DNA from 3 places in the Prevotella sp. oral taxon 317 str. F0108 genome. Region 1 is predicted to be linked to each of the others. Evidence: riboswitches for the same ligand, from Rfam matches in the RefSeq annotation. Region 1 holds a riboswitch; each other region holds the start of a gene.
What was found. A riboswitch is a leader RNA that binds a small molecule or an ion and turns the genes downstream of it on or off. The one in region 1 is predicted to bind cobalamin.

Region 1 (5,983 bases):
CAAATTCCACCTTATTATTATAGGCGTATCGCTCGCCCGAAAGAGCCATCCAAGCCGAAAGTGTGGCTACGGGTGTGCGCACATCGGCCAGCGAAGGGCCGTTGGTGTAAAGGTTGTTGTGGTCTAAACGCAAGCTTGCTAGGTTTTCTTTGCGTGTGCATTGGTAAACGGCTCCCTTGCCCGTATTGGCAAAAAGGTTGTTGGTTAGGCGTACGTTGTCGGCCATTTTGCCGAGTATGCTCACCGTAATGTCTTTCTCGTTGCCTTCAACGCAAAGGCTGTTGTGGGCTACCAGCAGGTTGGCCAGGTCGCCTTTCAAGGTTAATGCCTTAGAGGCATTGCGCCGTGCGGGCGTTGTGCCGTGGCTAACCATCACCACATTGTTGACTATCTGCGCCTGCGAAGTGGGCAAACCCGACATGTTGCGCACGTAAATGGCCGTGCAATAGGCTTTTGTGGACAGGTTGATGCGGTTACGGGCAAGGCGAACATCGCCCGAGGCATCGATGTCTACGGCGTTAAAGTCGTTATGGTCGGAGGTTTCGTTCTCTACAATGTTGCCTTCGATGTGGGCATCTGCCTCGCGTGCCACGTATATGGCCTTCGATTCTTGGTTGCGGAAGACGTTGTTGAGGATGCGCCCACCCACTTCTTTGGGCAGTGCCACGGTGCCTGTGCCGCCCAAACGCACGCCCATATAACCGCCTTCGAGTAGCGAACGCCGCAGCGTTAGATGGTCGTTGTTGGCGTTGGCCTGACTTTTGGCGTACATGTTGAGCAGCGTTACCTTCTGTTGTATGTTGGTTGATTGGGGCGCATGCACGTAACAGCTGTCTATCGTTACGTGTCGGCTTTCGTTGCGCAGGTGTATCACACCAGGATAAGTAAGGTCTTCGGTGCTTATTTCGAGTGCTTGCAAGGTGGTATAATCGGCTCCGTCGAAAGTTACCACGCCGTACTCTTTGGCCATTTGGTCGGGGTCGTAACCGCCTTTTTCGAACTTATCGTGGAAGATATGCACGTCGCCGCGTTTGCCAGAGGTGGGTTTGATGGTGAGTGTATTGGCAGGCGACAGGCCAGGTATGTGCGGAATGAGGACGCGCTCGTTGTACTTACCGCTTTCGATGCTGATGGTAACGGGGCCGTCTACCCCATCTCTCAACGCATCTACGGCTGCTTGGATGGTTTTGTAGGTGGCGTTTGGGCCTACGTTAAGCGTTCCGCTGATGCCTTGTGCAACGATGGTGTTGGCTGTTTCAGCGGTTTGTGGCGTAACTTGGGCATTGTTGGCGGTTATATTGGTGAGCGATGCGGTGAGCGTTTGCCCTACTTGCGCCTCGCTTTCCACATCGGCCGCGAGCCAAAAATGGTATTCGCCCTCTTTTTCGATGGTGTAAGTGCCATCGAAGATGCCGTTGTTGCGGGTGTTGGTAGCGAATGTTTGCGTGGTGGCAAAGGCATTGTCTTGCCCAGTTGCATACACCTTATATATATGTATGGGGGCATCGCCTTGCATTTGGGCTTGCATTTGGGTGATGGAGAGCTGGCCATTGTCGCCCTTAACGCTGACAACAACGTGCAGCAAAGGCACATCTGTTTGTCCCTTAAATGCCTTTTCGGGGGCGATGGCGTGGGTTTGCACCTCGCTAACAGCAAGCTTTTGCGGCGTAATGGCCGACACTTCGAGGGCGAAACCCTCGGCAGCAACATACTTACCCGTGGTATAACGCAGGGTAATGGCACCGTTGGGAGAGGTGGAAATCAGCTTATCGAAATGGTCGTTGCGACTGAACGAGAAGTCGGGTTTGTCTTTTTTCTCCGTTCCGAAGTACACTTCTAGCTTGTCGGCAGCAGCTAATTTCCATGTTGTCGGCTTTATGGCGATGAGCCTTCCCGCGGTTTTGGGCACGAAAGTAATTAGCCCTTCAAAGCCTTTACTTTCATTTTCGTCTTTTCCGCCGTCGTCGTATAGTGTCAATGTGGTGTTGTCGGCCACCTCAACACGGCCATTATCGCCCTTTACTAGTGCGCGTTCGTATTCCACACGGCGCGCTCCATCGGGGTCACCTTGTTGCACGGCTGTTTCGCCTAGCGATGTTTCAACCTTCATTAAGGCCGCATCGAGCAGTTTTCCGGCTTGTGCATCGTTGGTCACATCGGCGCAAAGCAGCAGCCAGTTGTCGCCTTCGGTAAGGGCAAGGGGAGTAGACAGGGACATGGTTTGTTGCTGACTAAGGGCGGCTTGCGCGATGGTAGCCAGCGGATTGCCGCTAGGAGTGGCATCGGGCGTGTTCTTAGGTTGTACAAAAAGCTGCAAACCGGCCATAGCAGGCAACGATTGTTTGAGGTTAAGTTGCAGGCTGTTCAGCGTTATGGGCTGCAAATTGTCCTCGGTATGCAGGTTAATCAGCAGCAAGGGCTGGCGTGTAGCACCCGGCGAAACAGCTGCCGCAGATGCTTGGCGCACGTCTACACTAGCCAACGACATGGCTTTGGGAATGTATTCGCTTACTTTGGCTACGAAACCTTTGGCCGCATAGTGGCTGTCGTTGGGGTTGAACACGATGGTTAATGCACCATCGGGCGATTGCGAACGTAGCGTTTGGCCGGGTCCGCGCTGTTTATCGGCGGACGAAGTAAGTTCCCAAAGCTTGCGCCCCGTCGTTCCTTTGCCTTCGTACACAACGAATTTGGCACGCACACCGACGTCGGTACGTGGCGAATACACAATATCGAACTTGGAGAAATCTATCTGAACCACATGCCTGGCGTGCAGCGGAGTGAAGGTGGTAATGCGGTCGCGCGAGCCGCCTTCGTAATTATCGTTGTACGTATTGGTTTTAGAACGGAACGTCAATTCGCCATTTACACGCCTTTGATGCGTTCCTTCGAGTGCGTAAACCACGTTTTCTACCACTCGTTCGCCTGTTGGCAGTGGTGCGGGGAGGGCATGTTGGCCATCGGAAAGTGCCAGTTGAGCGAGCGAAAGGGCGAGCGTGTTATGGTTTTCGGCCTCGTCTGCCACGTCGCAACCCAGCCAAAAGAAGTTGTCGCCCGAACGAAGTGCAGGCTTAGCGGCTATGTTTAGCACCACTTCTCCATTTTGTACGGTGCCCTCGGCTAAGCGATGAGCAGTTGAAAAGTCGGTGGCCGATGTGCTTTGATATAGCTGAATGGCAGCTATTGGTCCGCTAGCTTTGAGCGTTAAACCGTTAAGGGTGAGTGCAGGTTCGGTGTTTTCTGTGCGAACATTAAAGCCCAACAGCGGTTGAGCCTTGTCGCCAGCGGTCAGCGAGGCATCTTTCATGGGCGAAATGGTTACATCGCGAAAGCGCATCGGTTGAGGAGTGAAAAGACTTACCACGGCTTTAAACCCATTGGAGCGGAAGGCCGTAGTGCTACCAAACTCTACTGTGAGTGCGCCTTGCGGGTTGGTGGCCTTCACAATGGGCGTAGTGCCCTTGGTGATGGTAGCCAAAAGGCGGTTGGCGCGTACCTCCGTGCCATCGTAAACGCGGATAAACTGCTTGTGGATACTGCCTTCGAAGATGTCTACCAGCTTGAAATCTACTTGCACTTTCTTGCCCGTAACCTTGGGAATAAAGGTTACGCTGCTTGTTTTTCCGTCCTTAAATTCGGGCGAAGTCTGCCCATTGGGTCCGCCGTCGTCGTAAAAGTCGATTGGCGTTTCGTCCACATCAATGGATTTTGGCGTAAGTTCCATGCGCACTTCTCTGTTTTGTGCCGTAGCCACCAGGGGCGAAAAGGCATAAAGAAAGAGGGTGCAAAGAACCATGAAAAGTTGGTTTTGCTTCATAATTTATTGTGATGTTAATGTTGATTTACATGTTGTTTGCGCTGCACACACAGCGAAAGCACAGGGGGTTTTTAACCTGATACAAAGTGAAAAGACATGATTTAACGAAATGAAATGCTACAAAGCACGCCAGCGAAAGCGTGCCGAATGCGCCGAACCTAACCCAAGAGGCCACACGAAGGCGTGCAACGGCAGGTATTCTGACTTGTTGCCAGGCAGTAAACGTCTTCCCAAACACCGTGTTCAGTGACCTTTGTTTACGCCGCCAAGGGCAACTCACAGCAGCCGGACTGTACGGGTTTTTCACCCGTTTCCCTTTTAAACGCCATACGGGGCGTACCTGTTGCTGATGCAAAGGTACGAAAAAACATGCGCATTAGCTGCCAACTCCAATCTAATTAGGATGCGGCAAACAATGCCCATAAACAGCACAAGCAACTTATACGCCAAAACACGCATACCCAAACACAAAGCCATGCCCCCCTAACAAAGGGCGTTGCCCCACCCCAACCCTTGGCGTTATGCAAACCCCTTGTACATTTTTAGCCCCATCCCACATGTCCAATCAAAAACTTACACAATTGTTTTGCCGTCTGATTAAAAATTCGGATATTTGCATATTGTTTAAATATCAACCCTAAAAAAGAACATTTATCACAGCGTTATGCGGAAAGTAATCGGAGTAGGTGAAACGGTGTTAGACATCGTTTTCAAGCACGAACAGCCCATAGGAGCCTTGCCTGGGGGGTCGGTTTTCAACACTATCGTATCGCTAGGGCGCGTGGGAGCCGACGCAACATTCATCTCGGCCGTAGGAAACGACCGTGTTGGAACCAACGTTATCAGTTTCTTAAAAGACAATGGCGTGCAGGCCGATTACGTAACGAAGTGCGATGAGGGGCAAACACCCATCTCGCTGGCCTTCCTGAACGAGCGAAACGATGCCGAATACCTGTTCTATCGCGACAATAAGAAGAACAATCCGGAGTTTGCTTACCCCGACGTGCAGGCCGACGACATCGTTGTGTTCGGTTCTTACTACGCCGTTAGTCCTGCCACACGGCCACAAGTGGTTTCGTTCCTAGAATATGCGCACAACCGTGGGGCTATCATCTACTACGACGTGAACTTCCGTTCGGGCCACCGAACCGACGTGATGCGCATAACGCCCAACTTGTTGGAGAACTACGAGTATGCCGACGTGGTGCGCGGAAGTAGAGAAGACTTCGAGGTGCTTTATCGCCTGTCCGACCCGGCTAAGGTGTACGCTGCCGAGGTTTCTTTCTATTGCAAGCGGTTTGTTTACACCGATGGAGCCAACCCCGTGCAGCTACGTGCCGACGGCGGCTTTTGCGAAAGCTATGCCGTTAGCGACACACAGCCCGTTAGCACCATTGGGGCAGGCGACAATTTCAACGCCGGATTTATCTTCGGCATGCTGAAATTGGGCGTTACAAGGCAACGCCTTATCGACGGATTGACCAAAGAACAATGGAACAAGATAATGAGTTACGCCCTGGCTTTCTCGGCCGAAAGCTGCAAGGGAACGGATAACTATGTGCCGAAAGGTTGGAAACCAGAGTGAAAAAAGCCTCACCAACAACCACTTTGGGGGAGTAAAAAGCCTCACCAACAACCACTCTGGGGGAGTGAAAAAGCCTCACCAACAACCACTCTCCAAGGGGAGAGGGGCGTGATTAGCATTGCTACTTTGCCTCATCAACCATATAATAAGACAAATGTATCGGTAACTCGTTAACTTGTCAACTAACGAACTCGTTAACTTGTTAACTTGCTTACCCGTCAACTAAATACACATATACACTCATAAACTCACAAACTCAGAATATGATAGAAATAGTAAAAGACATCTACTACGTGGGTGTGAACGACCGAAAGAAAGAAAAGTTTGAAGGCCTATGGCCACTTCCCAACGGCGTTTCGTACAACTCGTACCTCATCGTAGACGAAAAAGTGTGCCTCATCGACACGGTGGAAGCCGACTTCTTCGCGCAGTTTATCGAGAATATCCGCGAAGTTATCGGCGACCGTCCCATCGACTATATCGTTACAAACCACATGGAACCCGACCATAGCGGCTCTTTTGCCCTGATGAGGAAGTATTATCCCAACGTGCAGGTAGTGGGAAACAAGAAGTCGTTCGAC
Region 2 (5,983 bases), on a different contig from region 1:
CCTTGCCTTCAACCAAGTTGCGGCGAGCGTTCCATTGCAGTCCGCTAGGTAATCCCTTAACCCCGATGACGGCATCGGCGTGTATTGATTTTATTTTCTGCATGAAACGCACATCGGGTTGCGTAAAAACGCTTTTGGCACAACGCAATCCGTTATCGGCAGCGGCCACGAGCGGCATGAACAGCAAAAGAAACGTTGAGATGAGATTTTTCATATTTGCATGTTACGGGTGTAAAGATGGGGAGAAAAGGCTGGATGGGCAAGCCGTTACAGGTCGTCTTCGATGGCTGTGCTTTTGGCATACGCCGTACTTTTGGCCTCGAAGAAGTCTGTTTTTACCATGTTGGCATTGGCATATTGAGCTACCCAGCGCATGTTTTCGGGCTCTTCGATGTTGTCTTCAAGCAAATTGCCGAAACCAAGACTACGCCAGCGCATGTTGCCAAGGTAGCGAATGTAGTCGTTTACCATCTGTGCGTTAAGTCCTTGCACCTCGTCGCCTATTACATATTGGCCCCATGCAATTTCTTGTCGCACTCCTTCGCGCATCATTTCTTCGTAGACTTTCACCTTTTCGGGCGTAAAGTATTCGGGTTCTTCTTTCTTCATCTCGTGAATGATGTTGCGGAAGAGCCACAGGTGCGTGTTTTCGTCGCGGTTGATGTAGCGTATTTCTTGTGCCGACCCCGACATCTTGCCGTTGCGCGCCAAGTTGTAGAAGAACATAAAGCCGCTATAAAAGTAGATGCCTTCGAGAATATAGTTGGCCATGAGCGTCTTCATGAGCGATGCTTTGTCGTTGTTGGCGTAGAACTCGTTGTAGCAATCGCCGATGAAAGTGTTGCGGCGAAGTAGGTGTTCGTCGGTTTTCCACTGGTAGAGAATGTCGTTTCGCTCTTCGGGCGAGCAGATGGTGTCGAGCATGTAGCTGTAACTCTGGCTGTGAACGCACTCTTGAAAGGCCTGAATGTGCAGGCAGAGGTTTACCTCGTTGGCCGTGATAAACTCGGTTAGCGAGGGCAAGTTGGCACTTTGCAGCGAGTCGAGAAACACCAAAAAGCTCAATATCTTGTCGTAAGCCTTGCGTTCGGCAGGCGGCAACAGCGGATAGTCTTTGGTGTCTTGGGTAAGATTAATCTCTTCTGGAATCCAAAAGTTGTTCATTGCCTGCCTATACCAGTCGCTTGCCCACGTGTAGCGCATGTTGTTAAAGTCGTTTAGATTGGTGGTGTTGCCTCCAATCATGCGCCTTAGTCGTAAGTCGGTATCTCCTTGTGGGTTAAACAAGGCGTTCTTTTTTAGCTTATTGTCCATTTGTGCTGTGTTGAGTTTCGTTTGTGTGTGTAGTGTTGTTGGTTACGATGCGCAGCTTTCGCATTCTTCCACTTCTAGCGATTTACTTCGTACGTAGTAGATGGTTTTCACCCCACTTTGCCATGCCAAGAGGTAAAGGTCGAGCAACTGTCGCATGGTATAGTTGTTGGTGATGTAGAGATTAACGCTTTGCGCTTGGTCAATATGGCGTTGGCGTATGCCTGATGCGCGCATGCTCCATGCTTGATTGGTTTGGTATGCGCCCTTGTAGAGCCAGAAAGTGCGGTCGGATAGCGCCGGAGCCACACGTGGTAGCATGGCGCCTTTCTTCTCTTCCAAGAAGAAACGCTGCATAACGGGGTCTAATCCCGCCGTTGTTGCGGCTACAATGCTGGTGCTACTTGTGGGGGCGATGGCCAAGAGGTAGGCGTTGCGCATGCCCTGTGCCTTTACACGCTGGGCGGTTTGCTGCCATTGGGGCGAATTATAGTTGCGCTTGTCGAAGTAAGCGCCCGTTTGCCAGTCGCTACCCTCGAAGTAAGCGTATGCGCCTTTCTCTTTTGCCAAGGAAGAACTGGCCTCGATTGCGGCGCGGTTGATGCGTTCGAACACTTGATCTACAAATTGCAAGTGTTCTTCGCTCTCCCATTTAATGCCTCTCAGGGCTAATGCGTGGTGATAGCCGCTTACACCCAGACCGATGCTGCGATAGCGGTGGTTGGTGATTTGGGCGTAAGGCACGGGGTAGAAGTTCAGGTCGATAACGTTGTCGAGTGCACGTACAACTGTCGCCACAATATCGTTGAGATAGGTTTCGTTTTCTAATGGTAAGTTGCCAAGCGAAAGGCTAGCCAAGTTGCAAACCACGAAGTCGCCCGGCTTAACCGTACGTACCACCACGGTATCGCCGTCTTTGGTCAGCACTTCGTTGCTTACCTCTTCGATGGCTTTCATGTTTTGAGCAATCTCTGTGCAGAGATTAGAACAATAGATGATGCCGTTGTGACCGTTGGGGTTGGCTCGGTTAACGATGTCGCGGTTGAAAGTGAAGGGCGTTCCGGTCTCGACAGCCGAACGGAGAACAAGACGGATAACGTCTTTAATGGTCATGGTTCGGCGCGAAAGGCGTTTGTCGGCCACGCATTCGTGGTATTTCTCCTCCCATGCCTCGCCGTAGAAGTCTTCTAGCGAGTAACCGCGCGTAGTTAGAACTTCGTTGGGACAGAACATGTGCCAATCCTGATTGAGGTCTTGTTGCGCCATTTTCCAAAACAAGTCGGGATAACACACGGCGGGGAATATGTCGTGCGCTTTCATACGGTCGTCGCCGTTGTTGGTGCGCAATTGTAGAAATTCGGGCAGGTCTTTGTGCCAAACATCTAGGTAAACGGCCACTGCGCCTTGGCGAACGCCCAGTTGGTCTACGGCCACAGCGGTGTCGTTCACCAACTTCATCCACCTAACCACGCCACCGGCGGCACCCTTAAATCCGCGAATGCGACCGCCAGCGGCCCTCACTTTGCCGAAGTAAAGACCCATGCCTCCGCCAAACTTGCTCACTTGGGCAAAGTTGTCGATGCTGCGGTAGATGCCTTCAAGACTGTCGGGTACGGTGTCGATGAAACAGCTTGACAGCTGATGGAAGGGTTTGCGCGCATTGGCTAGGGTGGGCGTGGCCATAGTTACTTCCAGACGGCTAAGCATGTCGTAGAACTTTTTCACCCAATGCAGTCGGTTTTCGCCTTCGTTCATAGCCAGGTGTAGTGCTATGCCAAGGAACATTTCTTGCACGCTTTCAACGGGTTTGTGGGCAAACGACCTGATAACATAACGTTTGATAAGGAGGTCGAGCCCCGAATAGTTGAGCAGCTTGTTGCGTTCTTCGTCGATAAACGATGCCGCCTGTTGCAGTTCGTTCTCGGTATAAGCATCGACAATGTAGGCTCCGTAGAGGTTCTGGCTGGCCAAATGGCGCACCTTTTGGGCAAAGGATTGTATGTCTTCTGCTTGCTCGAACGTTTCTAAGTCGCGTTGCAGGCGATAGCTAAGCAGTCGAGCCGCGATAAATTCCCAATTAGGAGCCTCGGCCGAAGTAAGTTCCACGGCGGCTTTTATCAAGGCCGAGAGTTTGTCGCGCCCGTTCATGTCGGCCTTAACAAAGCCCATGAACTTCTCGGCGAGCGCTGCAATGGGGTACAACTCGGGCTCGAAGTCGGCCGCGATGCCTTTCAACACGGGCGCAATTTCGGCTTGTTGCAGGGTGTTGGCAATCCTATTGAGGTATTTTCGTTGTTCGGTTCGCTGCCAACGAAACAGAATATAGCTCTTAGCCTCGGCGTAAAAGCCGCGTTGCATAAGGCTTCGTTCCACCTCGTCCTGAATACATTCAACGTTAAGTTTTGCAGGGTGGGTTATGATAACTTGCTCAACGGCGATAGCCACGTCGTGTATTTCGTCTTCCACGATGGGTCGCCCTGTGCTGATAAAACTCTTTTTGATGGCCGTGGCAATCTTTTCCCTGTCGAAGGGAGCCATCGAACCATTTCTCTTGGTTATGTCCATGAGATAACTTTGACTTGCTTATTGATTAAAAAAACGTTTCGTGGCGTTCCCTATTCCCACGAGTGGAACGGCACTTTTGACGAACAGGCAGGTCTTCTGACTTTGTTCTAATTCTCTTCGCCTTCCCAATTCGGTTCGCCAAACCATGCGATTGAACCGAAACAGTGGCTTATGTAACAGCGTTATTTAAAAAGCATGCCTGCGCTGACACAGCGTGTTTAGTGGCTTTTTAGATGCCGCCTCTGGAAGAAAACCGTAAAGAACTTACAGCTGCGGGACAGTCGGAGAGTTGCACCCCGTTCCCTTTTAATCGCCTAGCACTGGGCCTTGGCAAACCAATTCGGGCACAAAGGTACTCATTTTGCCGCAAAGGGCGAAACATTTGCTGGGCGTTATGTGGGGCGAAAATGTGTTTTGGTGGCGGATAAGGCTTTTCGGAAATTAATGTTTACCTTTGTACCAAACAAACAATACAAACGAATTATCATCATGATGGAAATAGGAACAAAGGCTCCAGAGGTGTTGGGGCACGACGAAAACGGCAACGAGGTACGCCTAAGCGACTTTAAAGGTAAGAAGTTGGTGTTGTATTTCTACCCCAAAGACCTCACTTCGGGCTGCACTACGCAGGCTTGTAACCTGCGCGACAACTATGCCGAGCTGCAAAAACAGGGCTATGCCGTGGTTGGTGTGAGCATAAACGATGAGAAATCGCATAAGAAATTCATTGAGAAAAACGACTTGCCGTTTCCGCTGATAGCAGATACCGAGCATAAATTGGTGGAAGAATTTGGCGTTTGGGGCGAGAAAAGCATGTATGGCCGCAAGTATTTCGGCACGTTCCGCACCACGTTCGTCATCAACGAAGAGGGTGTGATAACCCGTATTATGCAGCCCAAGGAGATTAAGGTAAAGGAACACGCACAGCAGATATTGGGTGAGTAATGAGGGTTTGAAGGCCTTCTAGTATTCACCAACTGATGCTCCACCTAACCATAGGCATGATGGGAACAATGCTAAGTTGTTTCCATCTGTCTTCTTCATGGAAGATGGCGTATGGGTTACGCCTGTTAAATACGTTGAAAACAGAGACGGATAGCTCTCTTGTACAACGTCTGCCACGAGAGATGTAGTTGTAGGCGAGGTCGGTTCGAAAATAGTTTTTGATTGAGATGGCGTTGACGTCGGACATCTGTTGCCTATCGTAAATATGGCGATAATACTCGTCGGGATGGATGAAACCGGTTTTTAAGTTGTCCCAATGAGGGGGCGCGACACCTTGATAAGTGCCTATGGGGAGGGTTAGCCGGTTGCCCGAGGCGAGCACGACATTGCAAGCTACATTGTGTTCGGCTGTCCCCTTGCGTGTAGGTCTCCTTACAAAGGCATATTGCAATTGGCAGTTAAGAACGTGCCTCCTGTCAAACTTATGGGGAAAAGGCCTGCCGCCGTTGATGAAAGGGTAAGTGCGGGTGGTTTTCGAGAGCGTGTATGCAATCGATGCAGTGAATATTGGCAGGCTGATTGCCGAGCTTACTTCTATTCCAAGCGAACGTCCTTTGCCGCGTGATGCCTCTTCTTCCCACGTGAATGTGTTTAAGCCGAAGGCGTTAATGGGGCTGGTGTAGGCTACGAGGTTGTTCATCCGCCTGCAATATGCCCCGAGTGTGGCATCGAATTTATTGTTGTCGGCCCATCGTTTTTTAACGAACGCACCTGCATAAAATTGGTTTGTCTCCTCTTTTGGAAAACGTTCGTTGCTTGCCACTCTGATGTTGAGCGGCCAACCAGTGGGCAACCCTTCTAGAATGTGGTGAAATTGGTTCTGCTTGTCGTAAGCAATCTCTAAGCCCAACCAAGGTTTGAAGTACCAATGTGTAAGCGCGTGGAGGTCGGGATTTATGGGCTGGCGCTCATCATGAAATCGGGTAGTGTTTCTTATGCCGAGCTTAAGGTCGGCTTGTTTGGTAAATTTTAGGTCGACCTCCGCGAAAACGGCGCCAAGTGTGTTCGGGTAAGTTTGTACGTTTTCTGCTCCTTTTTGGGCTGTTAGGCTTCTCTGGTTACCATTAGTGGACTTTTGGCTTTGCATGGATAGTCCTGCCCG
Region 3 (5,983 bases), on a different contig from region 1:
GGTGAGTTCTGACGTTTATAAGTCCATAGCTGATGGTGTTTGTAGCGGTGGCACTGTTCCATGCCGAGCCATAATAATATAAGGAGTCGCCAACGATTGAAAGCCCCGAAACGGGCGTGTCGATGCTGTCTATCACCTCGTAAAGCTGATTGTGCCCCTTGTAGAGCCAATAAATGCGCGATGGAACGTCGTTGTAGTTTCCGCGCGATGTTACCCAAATTTGCCCATAATGGTCTACTTGGCAGTGGTGCAAATTAAGTCCCACCTTTATTTTCCTTATCTCCTTAAAGGTGGTAAGGTCTATTTCGCTCAGTGTGTTGTCGTAATTTGGCATACGATAGCCTCCACTATTGGCTACATAAAGCTTGTTTTCGACAATGCAAAGTTCTTCGGGCTGATAGCCAACCACCACCGAATCTTTCTTTTTAAAGTCCACCGTGTCTACCTTATACACCATTCCCAAGGGCGCATCTTTATCTAACTTCACGGGTCCTACATACGAAGACACGTAGGCAAAGCCGTCTTTAAAAGCCAAATAACGGCAGTTGGGTATATTAATCTGCGTTATTCGCTTGCAGCTATCGGCCGTGGCCACCTCCACCTTGTTAGAAACATTAACCACAATCCATAGCTTGCTGCCATATATTTTGATGTCGTTGCCCACATCGCCCAATTCTTTCACCACGTTGGGGTTGCGTTCCGAGTAAATATTACGGTGGTAATGCACCGTTGGTTTGTTCTCGTCGAGGTCCAAAAAGTCTATCGATGCCTTGTTACTCCCCATGTTACCCTCGTTCAATACATACATGCCCACGATGTCGCCACGTGTGGGTGCCACGCCCGTGTCTTGGTTTTGAGAGGGAATGATGTAGAAGTCTTCGCGACACGAACTAACCATCGCGAGTATCAGGCATGCGACATAGAAGATCGAAAATCGTTTCATTGTTGTTGCGGACGTTAAAGGGTGATGTCTATTGAGATAGCATAGTTGCGCTTGGGCATGGGATAATTCAGTATCACATCGTAGTCTTGGGCAAGCAGGTTGTTCACTTCTACCGTTAGTTTGCACCGAAGTTTTTGCCAATTAAAGGCGTAAACAAGCGAGAGGTCACTGGTGTACCATGCTGGCATGTAGTTGTATACGATGTTTTCTTGCTGGTTATATCGTTTGCCGGCATAGATAAAGCTGTAATTCAGTTGCCATTGCTTGTAGTTTGCACCTACAATGGCCGAACCGCTATGCCAAGGAATGTAGGGTATTTGGTGCTTGTAATACGAGTCGGAAGGGTTGGTTACGTCCCTTGCCTGCTGATAAGTGTATTGCAAACGCCCCGTAAACGAAAGCTCAGGCGAAGGTTGCATGGTTGTTTCGGCTTGCAGGTCGATGCCTTTGATGTGCACTTTGCCGAGGTTAAGCATGGTCCACCTAAACTGTTGACCTTTGGGATAGGCCACAATCTTATCGCTTACGATGTTGAAATAGCCGTCTACTTGCAGCCTGAAACCACGTATTAAAGATGCTTTGTATGTTTTTTCCCACACCGCTCCCACGTTATATTGCACTGCCGTTTCGGGTTTTAGCAGCGCATTGCCAACCTCGGTGTAGAACAACTCGTTGAAAGTGGGCATGCGGAAACTTTTCTTGGCAAAGGCGCGAAGCGAAAATGCCTTGCTGGAAAAGGGATAGAGGTTGACAAAGAGGGCAGGGGAGAGCACGCTGTGGCTGGGCTTGTCTACCATTGTGCGTGTGTGGTCTTTGACGAATGTACCCAAAACCGATGCTTGCAGTTTGAGGTGACGATAGTCAATGGCTGTGGCCAGCGAGATAAAGTTGCTGAAACGATGGGGGAAAACAAACAGACGAGCATCCGAATCGAGCTTGTTCCACTTGAAATCGTAACTTAAACTGACCGACCAATTGGGCATCAGTTCCAACACATTAGCCGTAGATAGATATATTTCTTGCTGTTTGTAGGTGTTGTCTACGGGCAGTTGGGTTGGGTCGTTGTTGATGTAGTGCGTGTGATAGTAAGCGTATTTGGCCAACCACTGCGTAGAAAAGGCATCGGAGAAACTTTTTTGGAAACGCAATTGGGAGAAGTGATTGTGGTCCGACTGCCTTTCGCCGCGCCGCCAAACATTGTTAACAATGGCTCCTGGTATTCCGCGTTGCGAATTATAGGTGTAAGCTTTCCAATTCCACATGCCGTGGTCTATCACGCCATGCAGGTTTGCCTCGGCCCTTAATGCCCAAATGTCTCCGTTTTGGCGTATGGCTGTGGTGTCGTAAGCCACAGAGTGGTCTTGGTTGTGGCGCAGATAACGAAAGCGATACTTGCCACTAGACGTGAGATAGCCCACACTAAGCGAGGTGTTAACGGCTTGGCTGAGTCGGTTTTCCCATAAACCCGATAGCCGATAGGTGTCACTAGAAGCGCAACCAGCCTTGAATCTAAGGTTAAAGGGCTTGTTTACGTCGAAACGAGGCGTGCGTGTGCGGATATAAACAGAGCCTGCATTGCCGAAATCGCTTGCAGGTTGGAAGATGGCACTTTTCTGTACGTTGTATAAAGTAATCTCCTCTACGTTGTCTAACGATAGTTGTCCAAGGTCGATTTGTCCGTTTTGGGCATTGCCAAGCTCAATTCCATCGTAGAAAATACCGAGGTGGTTGGTGCCCATACTACGTATGTTAACCGTTTTCAGTCCGCCAACACCTCCGTAATCTTTTATTTGCAGTCCTGAGAAATAGCGTAAGGCATCGGCCACACTGTGTGCGTTCAGCCTTTCAAGCACGGCGCCATCAAGCTTTTGCGAGGGAATAACCTCGCGAAAGGTGTTTTTAGACACGACAACAACCTCGCGTACATGTTGTACCGAGTCTAATGCCAACTGCCGTTTTGTATCCTGACCATGAGCAGATGCAGCGAAGAACAACGCCGCACAAGCCGAAAAGAAATGTACGCTTTGCATATTTCAAGTTCTTATCTTATAACCTTTCCTCGAGGTTAAATTAAAGATAAATGGCAATGGCAGGTCTTCTGACTTTGTAACCCGGCCACAAACGCCTTCCCGAATTTCCCTTGACGGAGTTCAGTGGCGCAGTGTTTGTGGCCAGTAAAGGTTACTTACAGCAGCGGGACTGTTCGGGATTTTCACCCAATTCCCTTTTAATCGCTCGTAAACGAACCTATTGCCTAGTTGTGCAAAGGTAGTGATAATATATGGAATATGCAAGCATGATGTGCAGCGAGCTTAGTATGCGCACAGGCAGAGCCACCAATTAACTCGCCCTCACACTTACGTCTCGCCACGAAAACGCAACATTAGTCTTGAAAATAAACCCTATTTACCCTGTTGCTGATGCCCGTAAGCACCTCGTAAGGAATGGTTTGCAGCGCGTCAGACAACACCGTTACGGGCAAGTTGTCGCCGAAAATCTCCACACTATCGCCTTCGTTACAGTCTATCCCCGTTACATCTATCATGGCTACGTCCATGCAGATGTTGCCAACATACTCTGCTCGCTGGTTGTTCACCAAGCAATGGCCGTTGCGGTTGCCCAATCGCCTGTTCAATCCATCAGCGTAGCCAATGGGTATGGCCGCTATCACGCTATCGTGTTCAATCGTTCCGCGGCGCGAATAGCCCACAGTCTCGCCAGCCTTAACCTTGTGCAGTTGCAGAATTGTAGTGCGCAGCGTACTCACATTGTTGATGATTGCGTTGTTTCGAGGGTTAATTCCGTATAGACCTAGGCCCAAGCGGCACATGTCTAACTGACGTTGCGGAAAATGTTCGATGCCCGCTGAGTTGTCGATGTGGCGCAAAATATGGTGTTCGAAGGCGGCCTGCAACATCTTGCTGCCTTTATCAAAACATTCAAACTGCCGTTGCGAGAAGTTGTCGAACTGGTCGGCATCAGCCCCAACAAAGTGCGAAAACACCGATTTGGGTATCAAGGCGTTTTGGTTATGCAGGCGTTCTATCAGTCGCGGAACATCTTTTTCGGGGTCGAACCCTAGGCGATGCATGCCTGTATCCAGTTTGATATGCACGGGAAACCCCGTTATACCCTCTTTCTCGGCAGCCTTAATGAGAGCCTCCAATAGGCGGAAACTGTACACTTCGGGTTCCAAATCGTAGTCGAACATGGTTTTGAAAGCCGTCATTTCGGGGTTCATTATCATAATGTTGCTGCTTATTCCGTTGCGTCTTAGCGTTGCTCCTTCGTCGGCAACGGCCACGGCAAGATAGTCTGCACGATGGTCTTGCAGGGTCTTTGCAATCTCTACGGCTCCTGCACCATAGCCGTCAGCCTTAATCATACACACCAACTTGGTATTGGGGTGCATCATGGCACGATAATAATTCAGGTTGTCTATCATGGCATTGAGGTTCACTTCGAGGGTAGTTTCATGCACTTTCTTCACCATGAGTTCGGTTAATTGGTCGAAACCAAAACTTCGTGCGCCTTTAAGTAGCACCACTTCGTTGCGCAATCCCTTAAAAACATCGCTGCGTATGAAATCTTCTACCGAGGCGAAGAAATGCCGTTCTGCCAACCTGATGCTTTCTTTGTTGGCGCAAATCTTCGGTCCGATGCCGATAAACTTCTGCACGCCGCGTTGTTCGGCCAAGCTCGATACCTCTTTATATAGTTCAGCATCTGGCAGTCCGCTTTGCAAAATGTCGCTCAACACTAACGTTCGCTGCTGCCCGTTGTGGTCGGGGCGGCGGTTCATAAAGTCGAGAGCAATGTCCAGCGAGTTGATATCCGAGTTGTACGAGTCGTTGATGAGCGTGCATCCGTTAAGTCCTTCCTTCACTTCCAGTCGCATAGCCACGGGTTCGAGCCGCCTCATGCGTTTGTCTATGGTGTGCGCATCGAGCCCAACATGCAGGCAGATGGTTGCACATACAACAGAATTGCACACCGATGCATCATCAATGAAGGGCAACGAATAACTTGCAGGCTGGCCTCCTTTATATATATAATGTATGGTGGTGTGCGTGGGTTGCTTGTCTATCTTAGTTACAAACATGGCTGCATTGGGACTTTTCGTAGACCATGCCAGGCGTTCGCCTTTGTTGTTCGTTTCGTTCAGCACGCGTGTCACCAAGTCGTCGTCGGCATTATACACCATTACCTCGGCTCCTTCGAATAGTCTTAACTTCTCGCGACACTTCTCTTCGGGCGTGGCGAAGTTCTCTTCGTGGGCCGAACCAATGTTTGTCAGCACCGCAATGTTGGGTTTGATGATGTCGTGTAAAGCCTGCATTTCGCCCTTTTGACTGATGCCCGCCTCGAAAATGCCTAATTGCGAATGGCTATTGAGCAACCAAACAGAGAGCGGAACCCCAATTTGCGAATTGTAACTGCGCGGACTTCGCGTTACAACCATTTGCGGCGAGAGCAGTTGGTACAGCCATTCTTTCACCATTGTCTTGCCGTTGCTGCCCGTTATGCCCACAATGGGAATGTTGAAAGCCTCTCGATGGCGTTGGGCAAGGCGTTGTAAGGCCTGCCTGGTGGACCTAACACACAAGAAATTGGCATCGCCGAACAACTCGGCGGCACGTGCTGGCACTTCTTCTACCACAAAGCAGCGCACACCGCGGCGGTAAAGTTCGGATATATAGTTGTGTCCGTCGTTTCGGTTAGACCTCAAAGCGAAGAACAATGTCTCTTCTGGAAAACAGAGCGAGCGACTATCGGTGAGCACAAAGCTGATATGCGCCTCGGCATTGCCTAGACGTTGCGCCCCGATAAGCGTTGCAACCCTTTCAATGGGATATGTCATTATCATTTGTACTTTTAAGTTGGTGCAAAGGTAGTGCAAGTTGATAAAACAGCAAAATAAATATAACAGCTATTTGGAGAATAACCTATGACAGGCCATTTTGACGCCTTTTGACGTGCCTTTGTGAATGGTTATCCAAGGTGTTTGCCAATAATTTGTTCTGAAAGTTTGAATGCGTA

Region 2: it holds a riboswitch for cobalamin, as region 1 does, so the genes downstream of both, HMPREF0670_RS06715 (ribonucleoside-diphosphate reductase subunit alpha) here and HMPREF0670_RS07570 (right-handed parallel beta-helix repeat-containing protein) in region 1, are expected to answer to the same signal.
Region 3: it holds a riboswitch for cobalamin, as region 1 does, so the genes downstream of both, HMPREF0670_RS02600 (TonB-dependent receptor) here and HMPREF0670_RS07570 (right-handed parallel beta-helix repeat-containing protein) in region 1, are expected to answer to the same signal.

Annotation. Positions count from the first base shown of each region.
Region 1 is NZ_GG740073.1:185,578-191,560, reverse strand. Features, by position in the region: gene HMPREF0670_RS07570 (right-handed parallel beta-helix repeat-containing protein) at 1-3,817, opposite strand, end outside; cobalamin riboswitch at 3,990-4,176, opposite strand; gene HMPREF0670_RS07565 (carbohydrate kinase family protein) at 4,482-5,402, shown strand; gene HMPREF0670_RS07560 (FprA family A-type flavoprotein) at 5,666-5,983, shown strand, end outside.
Region 2 is NZ_GG740072.1:1,751,443-1,757,425, reverse strand. Features, by position in the region: gene HMPREF0670_RS06725 (alpha-galactosidase) at 1-214, opposite strand, end outside; gene HMPREF0670_RS06720 (ribonucleotide-diphosphate reductase subunit beta) at 268-1,314, opposite strand; gene HMPREF0670_RS06715 (ribonucleoside-diphosphate reductase subunit alpha) at 1,357-3,876, opposite strand; cobalamin riboswitch at 3,945-4,231, opposite strand; gene bcp (thioredoxin-dependent thiol peroxidase) at 4,369-4,821, shown strand; gene HMPREF0670_RS06705 (TonB-dependent receptor plug domain-containing protein) at 4,847-5,983, opposite strand, start outside.
Region 3 is NZ_GG740072.1:712,259-718,241, reverse strand. Features, by position in the region: gene HMPREF0670_RS02605 (YncE family protein) at 1-943, opposite strand, end outside; gene HMPREF0670_RS02600 (TonB-dependent receptor) at 958-2,973, opposite strand; cobalamin riboswitch at 3,014-3,209, opposite strand; gene HMPREF0670_RS02595 (bifunctional UDP-N-acetylmuramoyl-tripeptide:D-alanyl-D-alanine ligase/alanine racemase) at 3,327-5,804, opposite strand.